DNA from 2 places in the Bradyrhizobium sp. CCBAU 53338 genome. Region 2 is predicted to be linked to the other one. Evidence: riboswitches for the same ligand, from Rfam matches in the RefSeq annotation. Region 2 holds a riboswitch; the other holds the start of a gene.
What was found. A riboswitch is a leader RNA that binds a small molecule or an ion and turns the genes downstream of it on or off. The one in region 2 is predicted to bind glycine.
Positions count from the first base shown of each region.

Region 1: another riboswitch for glycine. It lies ahead of gcvT (glycine cleavage system aminomethyltransferase GcvT); the one in region 2 lies ahead of XH90_RS14060 (D-amino acid dehydrogenase).

Region 1 is NZ_CP030048.1:2,904,444-2,913,143, reverse strand. It holds gene XH90_RS13420 (NADP-dependent isocitrate dehydrogenase) at 1-796, shown strand, start outside; gene XH90_RS13415 (cyclic nucleotide-gated ion channel) at 1,010-2,236, opposite strand; gene alaS (alanine--tRNA ligase) at 2,243-4,936, opposite strand; glycine riboswitch at 5,171-5,259, shown strand; gene gcvT (glycine cleavage system aminomethyltransferase GcvT) at 5,423-6,571, shown strand; gene gcvH (glycine cleavage system protein GcvH) at 6,581-6,949, shown strand; gene gcvP (aminomethyl-transferring glycine dehydrogenase) at 7,109-8,700, shown strand, end outside.
Region 2 is NZ_CP030048.1:3,033,875-3,042,574, forward strand. It holds gene XH90_RS14045 (ABC transporter ATP-binding protein) at 1-93, opposite strand, end outside; gene XH90_RS14050 (ABC transporter permease) at 93-980, opposite strand; gene XH90_RS14055 (ABC transporter permease) at 1,000-1,941, opposite strand; gene XH90_RS14060 (D-amino acid dehydrogenase) at 2,122-3,423, opposite strand; glycine riboswitch at 3,492-3,604, opposite strand; glycine riboswitch at 3,608-3,711, opposite strand; gene XH90_RS14065 (M20/M25/M40 family metallo-hydrolase) at 3,875-5,005, opposite strand; gene XH90_RS14070 (ABC transporter substrate-binding protein) at 5,273-6,883, shown strand; gene XH90_RS14075 (hypothetical protein) at 7,003-7,143, opposite strand; gene XH90_RS14080 (multidrug effflux MFS transporter) at 7,198-8,448, opposite strand.

The sequences.
Region 1 (8,700 bases), 130 kb from region 2:
CGCCACCGACATCAAGTTCCCGGGCAAGGGCACCCTCTCGCTGAAGTTCGTCGGCGAGGACGGCACCGTCATCGAGAAGGAAGTGTTCAAGGCTCCGGGCGCCGGCGTCGCCATGGAGATGTACAATCTCGACGATTCCATCATCGACTTCGCCCGCGCTTCCTTCAACTACGGCCTGCTGCGCAACTATCCGGTCTATCTCTCGACCAAGAACACGATCCTCAAGGTCTATGACGGCCGCTTCAAGGACATCTTCCAGGAGATCTTCGACGCCGAGTTCAAGAAGGAGTTCGACGCCAAGGGCCTGACCTACGAGCACCGTCTGATCGACGACATGGTCGCCTCGGCGCTGAAATGGTCGGGCGGCTATGTCTGGGCCTGCAAGAACTACGATGGAGACGTGCAGTCGGACACGGTCGCGCAGGGCTACGGCTCGCTCGGCCTGATGACCTCGGTCCTGCTCACGCCCGACGGCAAGACCGTCGAAGCGGAAGCTGCCCACGGCACGGTGACCCGTCACTACCGCGAGCACCAGAAGGGCAAGGAGACCTCGACCAACTCGATCGCGTCGATCTTCGCCTGGACCCGTGGCCTCGCCCACCGCGCCAAGCTCGACAACAACGCCGAGCTGGCGAAGTTCGCCTCGACGCTGGAGAAGGTCTGCGTCGACACGGTCGAGGAAGGCTACATGACCAAGGACCTCGCGCTCCTGGTCGGCGCCGACCAGCGCTGGCTGTCGACCACCGGCTTCCTCGACAAGGTCGCTGACAACCTCGTGAAGGCGATGGCAGCTTAAGCTGCCATCTGCATTTTCGCCCGACTGGGCCAGACATCATCACGGGCCGCGCCGAAGCGCGGCCCGTTGCTTTTGAGAGCCGTTGCGGACAGATGCGACCATGTCGTGCACCGGGCGCAACGGCTGCCGACATCCCCTGGCTGAAGCAGGCGGGCGAGTTCAAGAGCGCGCCCTACTCGGCCGAGTATGTCGTCCTGAAGAAAGGCTGAGCGCTCAGCGGTCGGTGCCCTCGCGCTCGGCCTGCGCCAGCTCTGCCGCCGCGAGATCGCCGGTCTCTTCCAGCCGTGCGCGCGCCGTCTCCTGAACGTGCGCGGCGAGCATCGGCATGCGCGCGATCAGGGCGTGAAAGTCCTGGGCGTCGAGCAGCAGCAGCCGCGTCTTGCGCGTCGCGGTCACCGTGCCGCTGCGCTTGGTCTTGTGCAGCAGTGCGATCTCGCCGAAGAAGGTACCGTCACCGAGCCGCACATGCTGGCTCGGCAGCGCGATCTCGACCTCGCCGGCGGTGATGAAATACATCGACGAGGCCGCATCGCCCCGGCGCACGAGGATCTCGCCCTGCTCGATCGTGCGCGCGCGCAGCAGCCGCATGATGTCGGCGATTTCGCCCGCCGACAGATGCGAGAACAGCGGCACCCGCGCCAGCATGCCCCAGGTGACGACGAAATCCCGCCGCCTCACCTCTTCGGCAAAGGCGCTCGAGATGATCGCCACCGGCAGCGCGATCATGGCGAAACCGCTGATGATCGCGAACACCGAGACGAACTTGCCGAGCGGCGTCACCGGCACGACGTCGCCATAGCCGACGGTGCCGAGCGTCACGATCGCCCACCACATCGCCTGCGGGATGGTGCCGAGCTTGTCCGGCTGCACGTCGCGCTCGATGGCGTAGAGCAGCGAGGCGAAGGTGAGCACCGCGCCGATCAGGATGACGACGCAGCCGATCAGCGCCCTCCGCTCGGCGTGCACGGCGGCGAGCAGCGAGCGCATCGCCGGCGAGTAGCGGATCAGCTTGAAGAACGGCAGCACGCCGAGCGCGGCCAGCGTCGCGTGCCGGCCCATCATCAGGACGATCGCGGCGGGCAGGAACGCCATGAGGTCGATGATGCCGAGCGCCGAGAACGCATAGCCGAGCCGGTCGGCGAGCGGCGAGCCGTTGCGCGGCGTGTGGCCCGCCACGGTCCAGAGCCGCGCGGCATATTCCAGCGCGAACACGATGACGCAGAGGATGGTGATGCCGGAGAACAGCGCGTCGAATTGCGCATCGAGTTGCGGCACCGACGCGAGGATCATCGCGGCAACGTCGAGCACGATGACGCCAATGATGATCCGAATGAAGCGCGATCCGACCGAGTAGGCCAGCGGATCGTGCTCCAGCAATTCGTAGAGGCGATCCCTCAAGTCGGGATCGCGAAGCCCAATTCCTCGCGGAACGAGGCGCATGGCGATTTACGCGCCTGCCGCTTTTTGTTCGAGGATGGCTTTTTCGATCGCCGCCAGCGCGTCGGTCGCCTTGGCGCCGTCGGGGCCGCCGGCCTGCGCCATGTCGGGCCGACCACCGCCGCCCTTGCCGCCGAGCGCTTCGGATGCGACGCGCACCAAATTCACGGCGTTGAAGCGCGCGGTGAGATCGGCGGTGACGCCGACCACGATTCCGGCCTTGCCGTCTTCGGTGACGCCGACGATCGCGACCACGCCGGAGCCGATCTGCTTCTTGGCCTCGTCGGCGAGGCTCTTGAGATCCTTCATCTCGATGCCCTGGACCGCGCGCGCCATCAGCTTGACGCCGCCGACCTCGCGCACGCCGGAGGCTGCGTTGTTCCCGGCGGACGCACCGCCGCCCATCGCGAGCTTCTTGCGGGCGTCGGAGAGCTCGCGCTCGAGCTTCTTGCGCTCCTCCATCAGCGCCGTGATGCGCGCCGGGACGTCGTCCAGCGAGGTGCGAAGCTCGCTCGCCGCGGTTTTCGCCAGCGCCATGGTGTCGTTGGCGTGCTTGCGCGCGTAATTTCCAGTGAGCGCCTCGATGCGGCGGACGCCGGAGGCGACCGCGCTCTCGCCGGTCAGCGTGATCAGGCCGATATCGCCGGTGCGCCGCACATGGGTGCCGCCACAGAGCTCGACCGACCAGCCGAGCGCATTGACGCCGCGCTCGCGCGCGGTCTTGCCCATCGAGACGACGCGAACCTCATCGCCGTATTTCTCGCCGAACAGCGCGCGCGCCCCGGCCTCGCGGGCCTCGTCCACGCCCATGACGCGGGTCATGACCTCGTCGTTCTCCAGCACCACGTCGTTGGCGATGTCCTCGACGCGGGCGAGTTCCTCCGCCGTGATCGGCTTCGGATGCACGAAGTCGAAGCGCAGCCGGTCCGGCGCCACCATCGAGCCGCGCTGGGCGATGTGGTCGCCGAGCACCTGGCGCAGCGCCTCGTGAATGAGATGCGTCGCGGAGTGATGCGCGCGGATCGACGAGCGCCTGGAATGATCGACCTCGAGCTGCAGTGCAGTTCCGACCTTCAGCTCGCCGCTCTCGACGGTGCCGACATGCACGAAGAAATCGCCGAGCTTCTTCTGCGTGTCGGTGACGCGGAACCTGATGCCGCCCTCGCCCGTCAACACGCCGGTGTCACCGACCTGGCCGCCTGATTCCGCATAGAACGGCGTCTGGTTCAGCAGAAGCGCGCCGGTATCGCCGGCCTTGAGGCCGGCCACTTCCGCGCCATCCTTCACCAGCGCCGAGACCACGCCTTCGGCGCTCTCGGTCTCGTAGCCCAGAAATTCGGTGGCCCCGAGCTTCTCGCGCAGCGGGAACCAGATCGCCTCGGAAGCCGCCTCGCCCGAGCCCTTCCAGGACTCGCGCGCCTTGGCCTTCTGCCGCTCCATCGCGTCGGTGAACGCAGCCTGGTCGACACCGATGCCGCGCGACTTCAGCGCGTCCTGCGTCAGGTCCAGCGGAAAACCATACGTGTCGTACAGCGTGAAGGCGACGTCGCCGTCGAACATGTCGCCCTTCTTCAAGGAAGCGCTCTTCTCATCCAGGATCGCCAAGCCGCGCGACAGAGTCTTGCGGAAGCGGGTCTCTTCCAGCCGCAGCGTTTCCTCGATCAAATTCTCCGCGCGCATCAAGTCGGGATAGGCCTGGCCCATCTCGCGGACCAGCGCCCAGACCAGCCGGTGCATCAGCGGCTCCTTGGCGCCCAGCAGCTGCGCATGGCGCATCGCGCGGCGCATGATCCGGCGCAGCACATAGCCGCGGCCCTCGTTCGAGGGCAGCACGCCGTCCGCAACGAGGAAGGCGGAGGAGCGCAGATGATCGGCGATGACGCGGAAAGAGGCCACAGTCTGCTCGTTCGGCCCGCTGCCGAGCGCGGACGACGTCGCGTCGATCAGATGACGGAACAGGTCGGTCTCGAACACGCTGTCGACGCCCTGCATGATGCAGGCCATGCGCTCGAGGCCCATGCCGGTGTCGATCGAGGGACGCGGCAGGTCGACGCGTTCCTCCTTCGTCACCTGCTCATATTGCATGAACACGAGATTCCAGAATTCGAGGAAGCGGTCGCCGTCCTCTTCCGGCGAGCCGGGAGGGCCGCCCCAGATATGGTCGCCGCGGTCGATGAAGATCTCCGAGCACGGGCCGCACGGGCCGGTGTCACCCATCGCCCAGAAATTGTCCGACGTCGGGATGCGGATGATGCGGTCGTCGGTGAAGCCGGCGATCTTCTTCCAGAGCCCGTGCGCCTCGTCGTCGGTATGGTAGACGGTGACGAGCAGCTTGTCCTTCTTCAGCCCGAAATCCTTGGTGATGAGCTTCCAGGCCAGCTCGATCGCGCGCTCCTTGAAATAGTCGCCGAACGAGAAGTTGCCGAGCATCTCGAAGAAGGTGAGATGGCGCGCGGTGTAGCCGACATTGTCGAGGTCGTTGTGCTTGCCGCCGGCACGCACGCATTTCTGCGACGTCGTGGCGCGCTGGTAGGGCCGCTTCTCGACGCCGGTGAAGACGTTCTTGAACTGCACCATGCCGGCATTGGTGAACATCAACGTCGGATCGTTGCGCGGCACCAATGGCGAGGACGACACGATCTCGTGGCCGTTCTCGGCAAAGAAGTTCAAAAAGGTCGACCTGATCTCGTTGACGCCGCTCATGTTCATCCAATCGGGTGTGCTTGGACCCGCTCATCCGCCATCCAAACCGGTGATTTGGGCTGATATCTGCGGGCCAAAGCGCTTTTAGACAAGGCCAGCTTCGCTGTCCAGAAACTGTGCAAGCAGATCAGAGGGTTGCCGCATCAGCGTAATCCCGTCGCAATCCCTTTGGAAAGCCGCAATCCGCGCGTTGACAGGCTTGGCCGGGCTGTGGTCTGTACCCATCTGTATCGTACGGCCACGACGGGAGAGACCGGCTTCATTGCCGGCGCCGAAGGAGCAACCGCCCCGGAAACTCTCAGGCAAAAGGACCGCGTGGCTTTGACGACATCTGGAAAGAGGCGCCGACGGGCAAAGACCTTTTGAGAAGGGTTGGCCCGGACCAGCGTCCGCCGACGGGATAATACTCTCAGGCACAGCGACAGATGGGGCTTCGACTGGTTGCCTCCGGGGAATCGTCCCTGGGGAACCGCCGAGGGCCCCGTAATGCTTGCGCGCGACGACGAAGACTCCCTGAAACGTACCCCCCTTCACGACCTTCATTTGTCGCTCGGCGGCAAGATGGTGCCGTTCGCCGGCTATGACATGCCCGTGCAGTACCCCGCCGGGGTCCTCAAAGAGCACCTCCAAACCCGCAGCTCCGCCGGCCTGTTCGACGTCTCCCATATGGGCCAGATCGCGCTCCGGCCGAAATCCGGCAAGGTCGAGGACGCCGCCCGCGCACTGGAGCGACTGGTCCCGCAGGACATCGTGGCGATCGCGCCGGGACGGCAGCGCTACGCCCAGTTCACCAACGCCGATGGCGGCATTCTCGACGATCTCATGGTCGCCAATTTCGGCGATCATCTGTTCCTGGTGGTCAACGCCGCCTGCAAGGCTACGGACGAGGCGCATCTGCGCGCCAATCTCTCCGATGCCTGCATCATCGATTCGCTCGCGGACCGCGCGCTGATCGCGTTGCAGGGCCCGAAGGCGGAAGCCGCGTTGGCGAAATTGTGTGCAGAGGCACCGTCCATGAAGTTCATGGATGCCGGCCCGCACAATGTTGCCGGCCTCGCCTGTTTCGTCTCGCGCTCGGGCTACACCGGCGAGGATGGATTCGAGATTTCGGTGCCAGCCAGCGACGCCGAGCGTCTCGCCAAGACGCTGCTGGAAAACCCCGATGTGATGCCGATCGGCCTTGGGGCCCGTGACAGCCTGCGACTGGAAGCCGGGCTCTGCCTCTACGGCCACGACATCGACGCTGAGACCACGCCGGTCGAGGCTGCGCTGGAATGGTCGGTGCAGAAGAGCCGCCGCACCGGTGGCGCCCGCGCCGGCGGCTTTCCCGGCGCCGAAAAAATCCTTGCCCATTTCGACAACGGCGCGTCCCGCCGCCGCGTCGGCCTGCTCGCCCAGGGCCGCGCCCCGGTGCGCGAGGGCGCGGTGCTGTTTGCAGATGGCGCAGGCGGCGAGCCGATCGGAAAGGTCACCTCCGGCGGCTTCGGCCCGAGCCTGAACGCGCCTGTGGCGATGGGCTACGTGCCGACGAGCCTGAGCGCACTCGACACAAAACTCTTTGCGGAGGTGCGCGGCCAACGTCTGCCGCTCGCCGTCGCCGCCATGCCCTTCGTGAAAAACACCTACAAACGCTGAGGATCGACAATGACCACGACGCTGTACACTTCCGACCACGAATGGCTGGCGATCGACGGCGAAGTCGCCACCGTCGGGATCACCGATTACGCGCAGTCGCAGCTCGGCGACGTCGTGTTCGTCGAGCTGCCCAAGGTCGGCCGCACCCTGAAGAAGGCCGAAGCTGCCGCCGTCGTGGAATCGGTCAAGGCCGCCTCCGACGTCTACGCACCGATCTCGGGCGAAGTGCTCGAGACCAACGATGCGCTCGCCGCCGAGCCCGCGCTGGTGAACTCGGACGCGCAAGCCGCGGCCTGGTTCTTCAAGATCAGGATTGCCGACAAGAGCGAGCTTGGCGGCCTGATGGATGAAGCCGCCTACAAGGCGCACACGGCATGAAGATATGAGCCGCACCGTCTCAACATACTCACTGTCATCGCCCGCGAAGGCGGGCGATCCAGTACGCCGCGGCCCATCGGCCCTAGCCGAAGCGGCTGCGTGTACTGGATGCCCCGCCTTCGCGGGGCATGACAGCAACTCCTAAAGCGAGGACCCATGATGACCGCGCACCGCAAATCCAATGGCGACACCACCGCCTTCGTTCGCCGCCACATTGGCCCCTCGGCGCGCGATGTCACCGCCATGCTGGAGACTGTCGGCGCCAAGAGCGTCGACGCATTGATGGCGGAAACCCTGCCCGCCTCGATCCGGCAGGCAGCACCGCTCGATCTCGGCAAGCCGCTGAGCGAGACCGAGGCGATCGCGCACATGGCCGAGCTCGCGCGGCAGAACCAGGTCTTCACCTCGCTGATCGGCCAAGGCTATTCCGGCACGATCCTGCCGGCGGTGATCCAGCGCAACATCCTGGAGAACCCGGCCTGGTACACGGCCTATACGCCCTATCAGCCCGAGATCAGCCAGGGCCGGCTGGAAGCGCTGTTCAACTTCCAGACCATGATCTGCGATCTCACCGGGCTCGACGTGGCCAACGCCTCGCTGCTCGATGAGGCGACCGCCGCGGCCGAAGCCATGGCGCTCGCCGAACGGCACTCGCAGGTGAAGGCGCAAGCCTTCTTCGTCGACAAGGACGTGCATCCACAGACGCTGGCTGTGATGCGCACCCGCGCCGAGCCGCTCGGCTGGACTCTGGTCGTCGGCGATCCCCTCACCGATCTCGACAAGACGGACGTGCTCGGCGCGTTGCTGCAATATCCCGGCTCTTCAGGCGCGGTGCGCGACCTCCGGCCTGCAATCGCGGCGCTGAAGGCCAAGGGCGCACTCGCGATCGTCGCTGCCGATCTGCTGGCGCTGACCGTGCTCGCCTCGCCCGGCGAGCTCGGTGCCGACATCGCGATCGGATCGGCGCAGCGCTTCGGCGTGCCGATGGGCTATGGCGGACCGCACGCCGCCTATATGGCGGTGCGCGATGCGCTGAAGCGCTCGCTGCCCGGCCGCATCGTCGGCCTCAGCGTCGACTCGCGCGGCGCCCCGGCCTATCGCCTCGCGCTGCAGACCCGCGAGCAGCACATCCGCCGCGAGAAGGCGACTTCCAACATCTGCACCGCGCAGGTACTGCTTGCCGTGATCGCCGCGATGTATGCGACCTATCATGGCCCCGAGGGGCTGGCGCAGATCGCGCGCACCGTGCATCGCCGCACCGCCGTGCTCGCCGCGGGCCTGCGCAAGCTCGGCTTCGCGCCGCAGTCGGAGACTTTCTTCGACACGATCAGCGTCGATGCCGGCGCCAAGCGCGCCGAGATCGTCGCGCGCGCTGCCGCCGAGAAGATCAATCTCGGTGTCGGCGAAGCGAGCTTGCGCATCGCGTTCGACGAGACCACGACACCTGCAACGGTCGAAGCCGTCTGGCGTGCGTTCGGCGGCCAGCTCTCCTACGCCGAGATCGACGCGACCACGCGCGAGGCGCTGCCGGAGGCGCTGAAGCGCACCACCGCGTACCTCACCCATCCCGTATTCCACGCGCATCGCTCGGAAACCGAGATGCTGCGCTACATGCGCAAGCTCAGCGACCGCGACCTCGCGCTCGACCGTGCAATGATCCCGCTCGGCTCCTGCACCATGAAGCTGAACGCGACGACAGAGATGATGCCGCTGACCTGGCCGGAATTCGGCTCCCTGCATCCGTTCGCCCC
Region 2 (8,700 bases):
GATGATCTTCGCTCCGTTCGGCTTCTTGCCGACGGAGACGACGAGATTGTTGATGTCGAGAACGATGTCTTTGGTCATCACGTGATCGCTCATCACTTGCCCTCGCGCTGCTTCATGCGGGGATCGAGGGCGTCGCGGGCGGCGTCGCCGATCAGGTTGATGCTGAGGATGGCGATCGAGAGCAGCAGGCCCGGCCAGAAGATCAGCGTCGGCTTGAGCTGGAAGTACTGGCGGCCCTCGGCCATGATGTTGCCCCAGGTCGGCGTCTCCGGCGAGATGCCGGCGCCGAGGAAGGAGAGGATGGCCTCGGTGAGGATCGCGGACGCGCAGACATAGGTGCCCTGGACGATCAGCGGCGCGATCGTGTTCGGCATCAGATGCCGCCACATGATCTTCGGCAGCGACGATCCGACCGAGATAGCGGCTTCCACATAGGGTTCCTCGCGCGCGGACAGCACGACCGAGCGCACCAGCCGCGCAACGCGCGGGATTTCAGGAATGGTGATCGCGACCATGACGGTCCAGATGCTGGCGCCGGACAGCGACACCACGGCGATCGCGAGCAGAATGCTCGGCATCGCCATCAGGCCGTCCATGACGCGCATCAGCACGGAATCGACCAGCTTGAAGAAGCCGGAGACGAGGCCGATGGCGAGGCCGATGGCGATCGACAGGATCGCCGAGCCGATGCCGATCAGCAGCGAGATGCGCCCGCCATAGATGACGCGCGACAACAGGTCACGGCCATAGGCGTCGGTGCCGAGCAGGAATTGTGCCGAGGCCGGCTTCAGCCGCTGCGATGGCGCGAGCTGGATCGGATCATGCGGCGCGATCAGCGGCGCCAGGATCGAGACCGCCACGATCAGCGCCAGCAGGATGGTGGCGACCGCGATGATCGGCGTCGAGGTGAGGAATCCGAGCTTCGGCCGCAGCGGCGAGGTGATCGGAATGGAGGACTGGGGAAGGCTGTCGACGGTCATTGTTGTTCGTGTCCTTGCCTCAGTACCGGATTCGCGGATCGAGCAGCGTGTAGGCGACGTCGATCAGGAGATTGACGACGACGTAGATCAGCGAGGTCAGCAGGATCATCGCCTGGATCACCGGATAGTCGCGCGCCAGCACCGCGTCCACGGTGAGGCGGCCGATGCCGGGGATGTTGAACACGCTCTCGGTGACGACCACGCCGGAGATCAGCAGCGCAAAGCCGGTGCCGATCACGGTGATCACGGGCACGGCGGCGTTGCGCAGCGCGTGCCGCATCATCACCGCGACCTCGTTGATGCCCTTGGCGCGCGCGGTCCGCACGTAGTCTTCGCCGAGCACGTCGAGCATCGCCGCGCGGGTCATGCGCGCGATCAGCGCGATGTAGATGAAGGAGAGCGCGCAGGTCGGCAGGATGATGCGCTCGAAGAAGGGGCCGAAGCCGGCCGAGATGCTCTTGAAGCCCTGCACCGGCACCCAGCGCAGGTCGATGGCGAAGACCTGGATCAGGACGTAGCCGACCACGAACACCGGCACCGAGAAGCCGAGCACGGAGAGTCCCATCACGAATCGGTCGATCCAGGTGCCGTGCTTCCAGGCCGCGATGACGCCGAGCGGCACGGCGACGATGACGGCGAGGATGATGGTCGACAGCGCGATCGAGATCGACGGCTCGACGCGCTGGCCGATCATTTTCATGACCGGGAGATTGGAGATCAGCGAGGTCCCGAGGTCGCCGTGCAGCAGCTTGTTCACCCAGGTGATGAACTGCACGATCAACGGCTCGTTGAGGCCGAGCGAGGTGCGGATGCGCTCCAGACGCTCCGGCGTCGCGTTGTCGCCGGCGAGGATCGCGGCGGGATCGCCAGGTGTCAGCCGCAGCAGCAGGAACACGAACAGCGCGACGACGCCCATCACGGGCACCGCGGCCAGAACGCGGCGAATGAGATAACCTAGCATGCACCTATCTCCGGCTGCGGAATTGAGGGGGCCGAGAGGCGCCCGTGGATTCGGTCGTGTCTATCATGCGCGCCTGTCACTCGGGCTGGAAGAGACGGCCGGAGAGCCGTTCTCTCGGGGCAAATTGTGTGCCAAGGGCAGGGCGGTCGCAAGGGCCGCCCCGCAGTGATTTGCGACCACTCAGGATGCACGACGAAGCTCTTGCTCAACCGCAAGTGAGGGGGCCGATGGCGGTGCGTTGAGCCCGCGCCAGCCGTCGATGGTTCCCGCAATCATCTGCGCGGTTGCGGCCGACAGGGTCCAGCCGAGATGGCCGTGGCCGGTGTTGAAGAACACGCCCGGCATCCGGCCCGCACGCACCACCGGCATCATGTTCGGCATCATCGGTCGCAAGCCAGCCCAGGGCACGACGCGCGAGGTCTCCACATCAGGGAAATTGCTGCGCACCCAGTCGATCAGCGGCTGCACGCGATCGGCGCGGATGTCGCGGTTGAAGTCGTTGAACTCGGCGGTGCCGGCGACACGAAAGCGATCGGCGCCGAGCCGGCTGGTGACGATCTTGGCGGCTTCGTCGAGCAGGCTGACGGTCGGCGTCGCGTCGCGGCTTTCGGCGGAGTCGAGCTGCACCGTGATCGAATAGCCCTTCACCGGATAGACGTTGACGCGCTCGTCGAGCATCGCCGCAAAGTGACGGCTGGCAACACCGGCACAGACCACGACGCCGTCCCCCTTCAGCATGCCGCGCGCAGAAGCGGCAGCGTCGCTTGCCGAGAGATCGGCCCAACCGATGACAAAGCCGCCGCCGGCTTGCGCGATGGAATCGATGTTGGCTTCGTGGATGAAGGTCGCGCCGCGACGCTTGCAGGCCTCCGCAAGGCCGCGCGTGAATTTGTGGATATCGCCGGTCGCGTCCGACGGCGTGTAGAAACCGCCGTAATACTCCTTGCGCAAGGTCGGCTCGATCGTGCGAATTTCTTCCGTTGTCACAGGGCGGCGATCGAGGCCGCCCTCCTGCAGCAGCGCGTTGACTTGCAGGCCGGATTCAAAGCCCTTCTTGTCGTGATAAATGTGGAGGATGCCGCGGCGCTCGAGATCGAAGTCGATGCCTTCGCGCGTCGCGATCTCGAACAGGTGCTTGCGGGCTTCGATGGCGAGCCGCGTGGTCAGAATCGTGTTCGCACGGTAGTTGCCGATTGCGGCGACGAACTCGCTCATCCACGAATATTTGTGCCAGTTCGGCCGCGGGTTCATCAGCAGCGGCGCATCGCGCCGGAACATCCAGCGCAGGCCCTTGAGGATCGTCGCGGTGCTGTTCCACACTTCGGCATTGCTGGCAGAGAGCTGTCCGCCGTTCGCGAACGAGGTCTCCATCGCGGCATAACGGTGCTTGTCTAGCACCGTCACCTCAAAGCCGCGTTCGAGCAGGGCATAGGCGGTCGTTACGCCGGTGATGCCGGCGCCGATGATGGCGATATGAGTCATGATGAGTTAGGGGCTCCCGTGAGTTAGAGATGGCTGACCGCCGGCCCGAAAGCCGTTGGCGGCGCCCCATCTGTCACGGTTACCTGAGAGCTTGATCCGATGCGGACCTCGGAAGGTCGACCTCGGACTATCCCCTTCGGTGGACGTCACGATAGTCAAATCGTGCCGCCTCTCTCCAGATCGTCCTGACGATACAGTCCTTTTGCCTGAGAGTTTCCGGGGCGGTTGCTCCGTCGGCGCCGCAACGAAAGCTGATGCCTTCGTTGCGATCTCTCCCGCATCGTCGCGTGGACCATCGAGCAGTACGATGCGCCTCATTTTTAGACAAGGCTAAATTTCATCCGCGACTGCAAACGCATTGTGCAGTGCGAGGTTGATGGATCGAGTCATTCCGGGGGCGCGCGGCGCAACCCGGAATCCCGAGATGGACCATCCCGGCATGACCGAATTGCTACTCAAGTGTCGCCAGCAGTCCCGCCATCAGGCGACCGCGCTCGACCAGGCTGTCGACCTCGATGAATTCCTCGAGCGTGTGGCCATTGCCGCCGCGCACGCCGAGGCCGTCGAGCGTCGGGATGCCCATCGCGCCGGTGAAGTTGCCGTCGGAGCCGCCGCCCGAGCTTGCATGCGGTAATTCCGCGCCGAGAGATTTGGCGATGCCGCGTGCCTTTTCATACAGCGCCATGGTGCCGGCATCCGGCTCCCACACCGGCCGCGTCACGCCGCGCGTCACCTTGAAGATGACGTCGTTGGTGGTGCCCGAGAGTGCCAGCATGCGTTCGACGCCGCGGTCGAGATCGGCCTGGCGCTTGGCCATCGAGAGCGCTTCGCCGGTCGCGGTCGTCGCGACGCAGTTGACCCACTGGCCGCCATGCACGACACCGACCGAGAAGGTGCAATCCTCCGTCGTCATCGCGTCGATCGCGAGAATTTGCCGCGCCATTTCGCGGATTGCCGAGCGTCCCGCCGACAACGTCGCGCCGGCGTGACTCGGTCGTCCCGTCGCTTCAAGATTGAAGCGCGCGATGGCGTAACGTCCGGTGGTGACGCCGTTGTCGGCGCGGCCGGGCTCGGGCACCAGCACATATTTGTTGCGGGCAGCTTCCCCTTCGATGATGTCGCGTGTCGAGGGCGTGCCGACTTCCTCGTCGGGCGTGAACAGGATGGTGATCGGCAGCGGCGTGGTGAAGGAGGCGCGCGCAAGCTGCCGGATCGCTTCCAGCGAGAGATAATTGCCGCCCTTCATGTCGTAGATGCCGGGGCCGTAGCATTTGTTGCCCTCGCGGCGCCATTTCAGCTTCTCGATGGTGCCGGTCGGGTGGACGGTATCCATGTGCCCGGCGATCAGGATGCCCGGTTCGCCCTGCTTGGGATGCGGGAAACGCGCGCGGATGACGCCGCCAAAGCCCTGACGGCCGGCGATGCGTTCGATCGTCGCACCCATGATGGCCATATCGCGCGCCGCAATATCGAGCATGCGGTTGACGGCACCGGCGTCCCAGGTCGGGCTTTCGCATTCCACCCAGGTGCGCAAGCCCTCGAGCATCGCCTCGGAATCGAAGGGAAGATTGGCTGGATTCATCTCAATGTCTCTCGAGCTTGGAAGGTGGAACGCGCATTGCATTGGCGCGGGACGGGACAAGCGGAGAATGTTGTAGAGCCAAACCGATCTTTGTGGAGCCCGTGGATGCGATGCCATGGGCTGCACCGAAACCGGATTGACGCGCTCAAGACTGTCTGCAAGTCTCGAAAGATAAAGGCATTGCATGAGGTTAGTTCGCCCAAGAAACGAACCTGATGCTCAACCAAGAACCTGCCTTTGAACAGTTTCACGTCAGGAGAAACTTATATGTCCAAGATTTCGCGCCGCAAGCTTCTCAAGATTGCGGGTGTCGCGCCGACGGCGCTTGCGTTTGCGTCCGTGTTGCCGCCGAACGCGTCGGCCGCCAGCGGCAAGACCATCACGGCTGTGATGCATTCGGACCTGCGCATCATCGATCCGGGCTTCACCACCGCCTACATCACGCGCGACCACGGCTACATGGTCTACGACACCCTGCTTTCGACCGATTCGACGTTCAAGGTTCAGCCGCAGATGGCGGACTGGAAGGTCTCCGACGACAAGCTGACCTACACCTTCACGCTGCGCGACGGACTGAAGTGGCATGACGGCGCGCCGGTGACCGGCGAGGATTGCGTCGCATCGCTGAAGCGCTGGGGCAAGAACGACGGCATGGGCCAGAAGCTCATGGACTTCACCGCCAGCATCGAGGCGCCAGACGCCAAGACGATCGTGCTGAAGCTGAAGGAGCCCTATGGGCTGGTGCTTGAATCGATCGGCAAACCGTCCTCACTGGTACCGTTCATGATGCCGAAGCGGCTCGCCGAAACGCCGGCGGGCAAGCAGATGGCCGAGCAGATCGGCTCCGGTCCCTTCAAGTTCGTGCAGAGTGAATTCCAGCCAGGCGTGAAGTCGGTCTATGCCAAGAACACCGATTACGTGCCGCGCAAGGAACCGGCGAGCTGGACCGCCGGCGGCAAGGTCGTCAAGGTTGACCGTGTCGAATGGATCACCATGCCGGACGCGCAGACGGCGGTCAACGCGCTGCAGTCGGGTGACATCGACTTCATGGAAAACCCGCCGTGGGATCTGCTTCCGGTGCTGGAAGGGAACAGCGACCTCAAGGTCGAGGTCCTGAACAAGTTCGGCTTCCAGACGCTCGGCCGCATGAACTTCCTGCTGCCGCCGTTCGACAATCCGAAGATTCGCCGCGCTGCGCTCCTGGCGATGAACCAGAAGGACGTGCTCGACGCGCTCGTCGGCAATCCCAAGTACTACAAGCTCTGCGGCGCCTATTTCGTTTGCGATACGCCCTTTGCGAGCGATGCAGGTGGCGAGACTCTGGTGAAGGGCGGCGGCATGGCAGAGGCCAAGAAGCTGCTCGCCGAGTCCGGCTACGACGGAACGCCGATCGCGATCATGGCGCCCGGCGATGTCACCACCTTGAAGGCCCAGCCGGTCGTCGCGGCGCAATTGCTCCGTGAGGCTGGCTTCAAGGTCGACCTACAGGCGACCGACTGGCAGACCGTCGTGAGCCGGCGTGCCGGCCAGAAGCCGGTGAAGGAGGGCGGTTGGAACATGTTCTTCACCAACTGGGTTGCCGCCGACGTGATGAACCCGGTCGCCAACGTATCGATCGGCGGACGGGGCAAGAACGGCGGCTGGTTCGGCTGGGCGGAAGACGCCAAGATCGAGAAGCTCAAGGACGAGTTCGTCCGCGCAGCCTCGCTCGACGATCAGAAGAAGATCGCGTCCGAGATCCAGAAGGAAGCCTATGACCAGGTGATTTACATCCCGCTCGGCCAGTATCTGGCGCCGAGCGCCTGGCGGAAGTCGCTCACCGGCGTGCTCGACGGTCCGGCGACTCCGATCTTCTGGAACGTCGACAAGTCAGAGTAAAACGGAACAAGGAAAGGGTGCTTCCGGCACCCTTCGCCCTGACATCACGCGGCGCCGCTGTAATCAGCGGCGCCGTTGTCGTTTGGCGTTCCTGTTTCGGTGAAGGCGGGAGCGGCGCCTCAGCAGTGGCTGTCGCGAACCTGCTCGAGCCCTTCGCTTGCAAAAGCCGGATTGACGGCGGCGTGCTCGGCTGAAGACGCCGATCGCTCAGCCTGCTGACGGTCCGGCTTGCGCGCTTCGTTGCGGTGCTGTGGTTCCATTGAGTCCATCTCTCGAATTGCTGCAAGACAACATGAAGACGGCTTTGAAGTTCCTCACACGATCGGGCGATGATGCGGCTTGAACAGCCGCCCCTTCTCCACGACCAGCACTATCGCGAGCGCCGCAAGCGTCGACAGGAAGAAGCCGACCGAGAACGGCAGCAGCGTGCCGTCGAAGCTCTGGCCGATCGCCGTGCCGACGACGATGCCGATCAGAGTCGTGATCGAGCCGTAGAGCGAGGAGGCGGTGCCGGCGATGTGGCCCTGCTGCTCCATCGCGAGCGCGGTGAAATTGGCGACCATCATGCCGAACGAGAACATCATCAGCGCCGACAGCACCATGAACAGGGGCAGCGGCAGCACGCCGAGGATCTCGGTCAGCAGCATCACGCCGGCCACCGCGGCATAGAGCGTCAGCGCGCCGTGCGAGATCACGCGCATGCCGAGCCGCCCCACCAGTTTCGCGTTGAGGAAGCCGGCGACGGCGGTGCCGGCCGCGATCGCGGCGAAGGCGAGGGGGAAATAATGGCCGAGATGATAGATGCCGGTGAACACCTGCTGCGCGGAGAACACGTAGGAAAATAGCGCGCCCATCACGCTGCCCGCGGCGGTCGCATAGCCGATGGTCTGGCGGTTGGTGACGGTCTGGCGGAAGGCCGAGAGCACGTCGGCAGGCGCGAGCGACCTGCGCTCCGTCTCGGGCAGCGTCTCCGGAAGCCGCCACACGCTCCAGGCCAGCGCGATGATGCCGTAGAACATCAGCACGACGAAGATGCCGCGCCAATGCGTGACCAGCAGCACCGCCTGCCCGAACGAGGGCGCAATCACGGGCACCGCGATGAAAATCATCATGGCAAGCGACATCACGCTCGCCATGCGGCGGCCGGCATAGCAGTCGCGCACGATCGAGGTTGCGATCACGCGCGTCGCCGAGGTACCGAGGCCTTGCAGCGCGCGGGCAAGCAGCAGCGTTTCGAACGAGGGCGCGGCGACCGCGAGCACGCTCGCCACGGCATAGACCGCCATGCCGCCGAGCAGCACCGGCCGGCGTCCGAACCGGTCGGACAACGGGCCCATGATGAACTGCCCTGCGCCGAAGCCGATCAGGAAGGTCGACAGCACGAGTTGGAGATGGTTGGCGTTGGGAATGCCGAAGGCCGCCCCGATGTTGGGCAGTGCCGGCAGCATCATGTCCATCGCGAGCGGATTCAGCGCCATGATGGACGCGATCACGACAACGAATTCGGGAAAACCCATGGGGCGGTGTCCGGAAGACACCCAGTCGTCGGCATTGACGTCGGACAAGCAGCTCACCTCTGATTTCAGAGGCTAAATCTAAGGCCCATGCTGCATTGCACAACCCATGTTTCGGGATGGCTGTCCGGCGGGGCCGGGGACGGACAACAAATGGTGAAGAGGCCTCGAGCCGAAAAGCCTGAGATCAGCTCGCACGACCGGCCTGCTCGACCGGGTCGAGCGCCGATGATCATGTGTTTTGCATTGTCCGCTATCGGCAATCGCCATAAGTGCGCGGCTGGCCGCTGCTTCCGCCGGTAA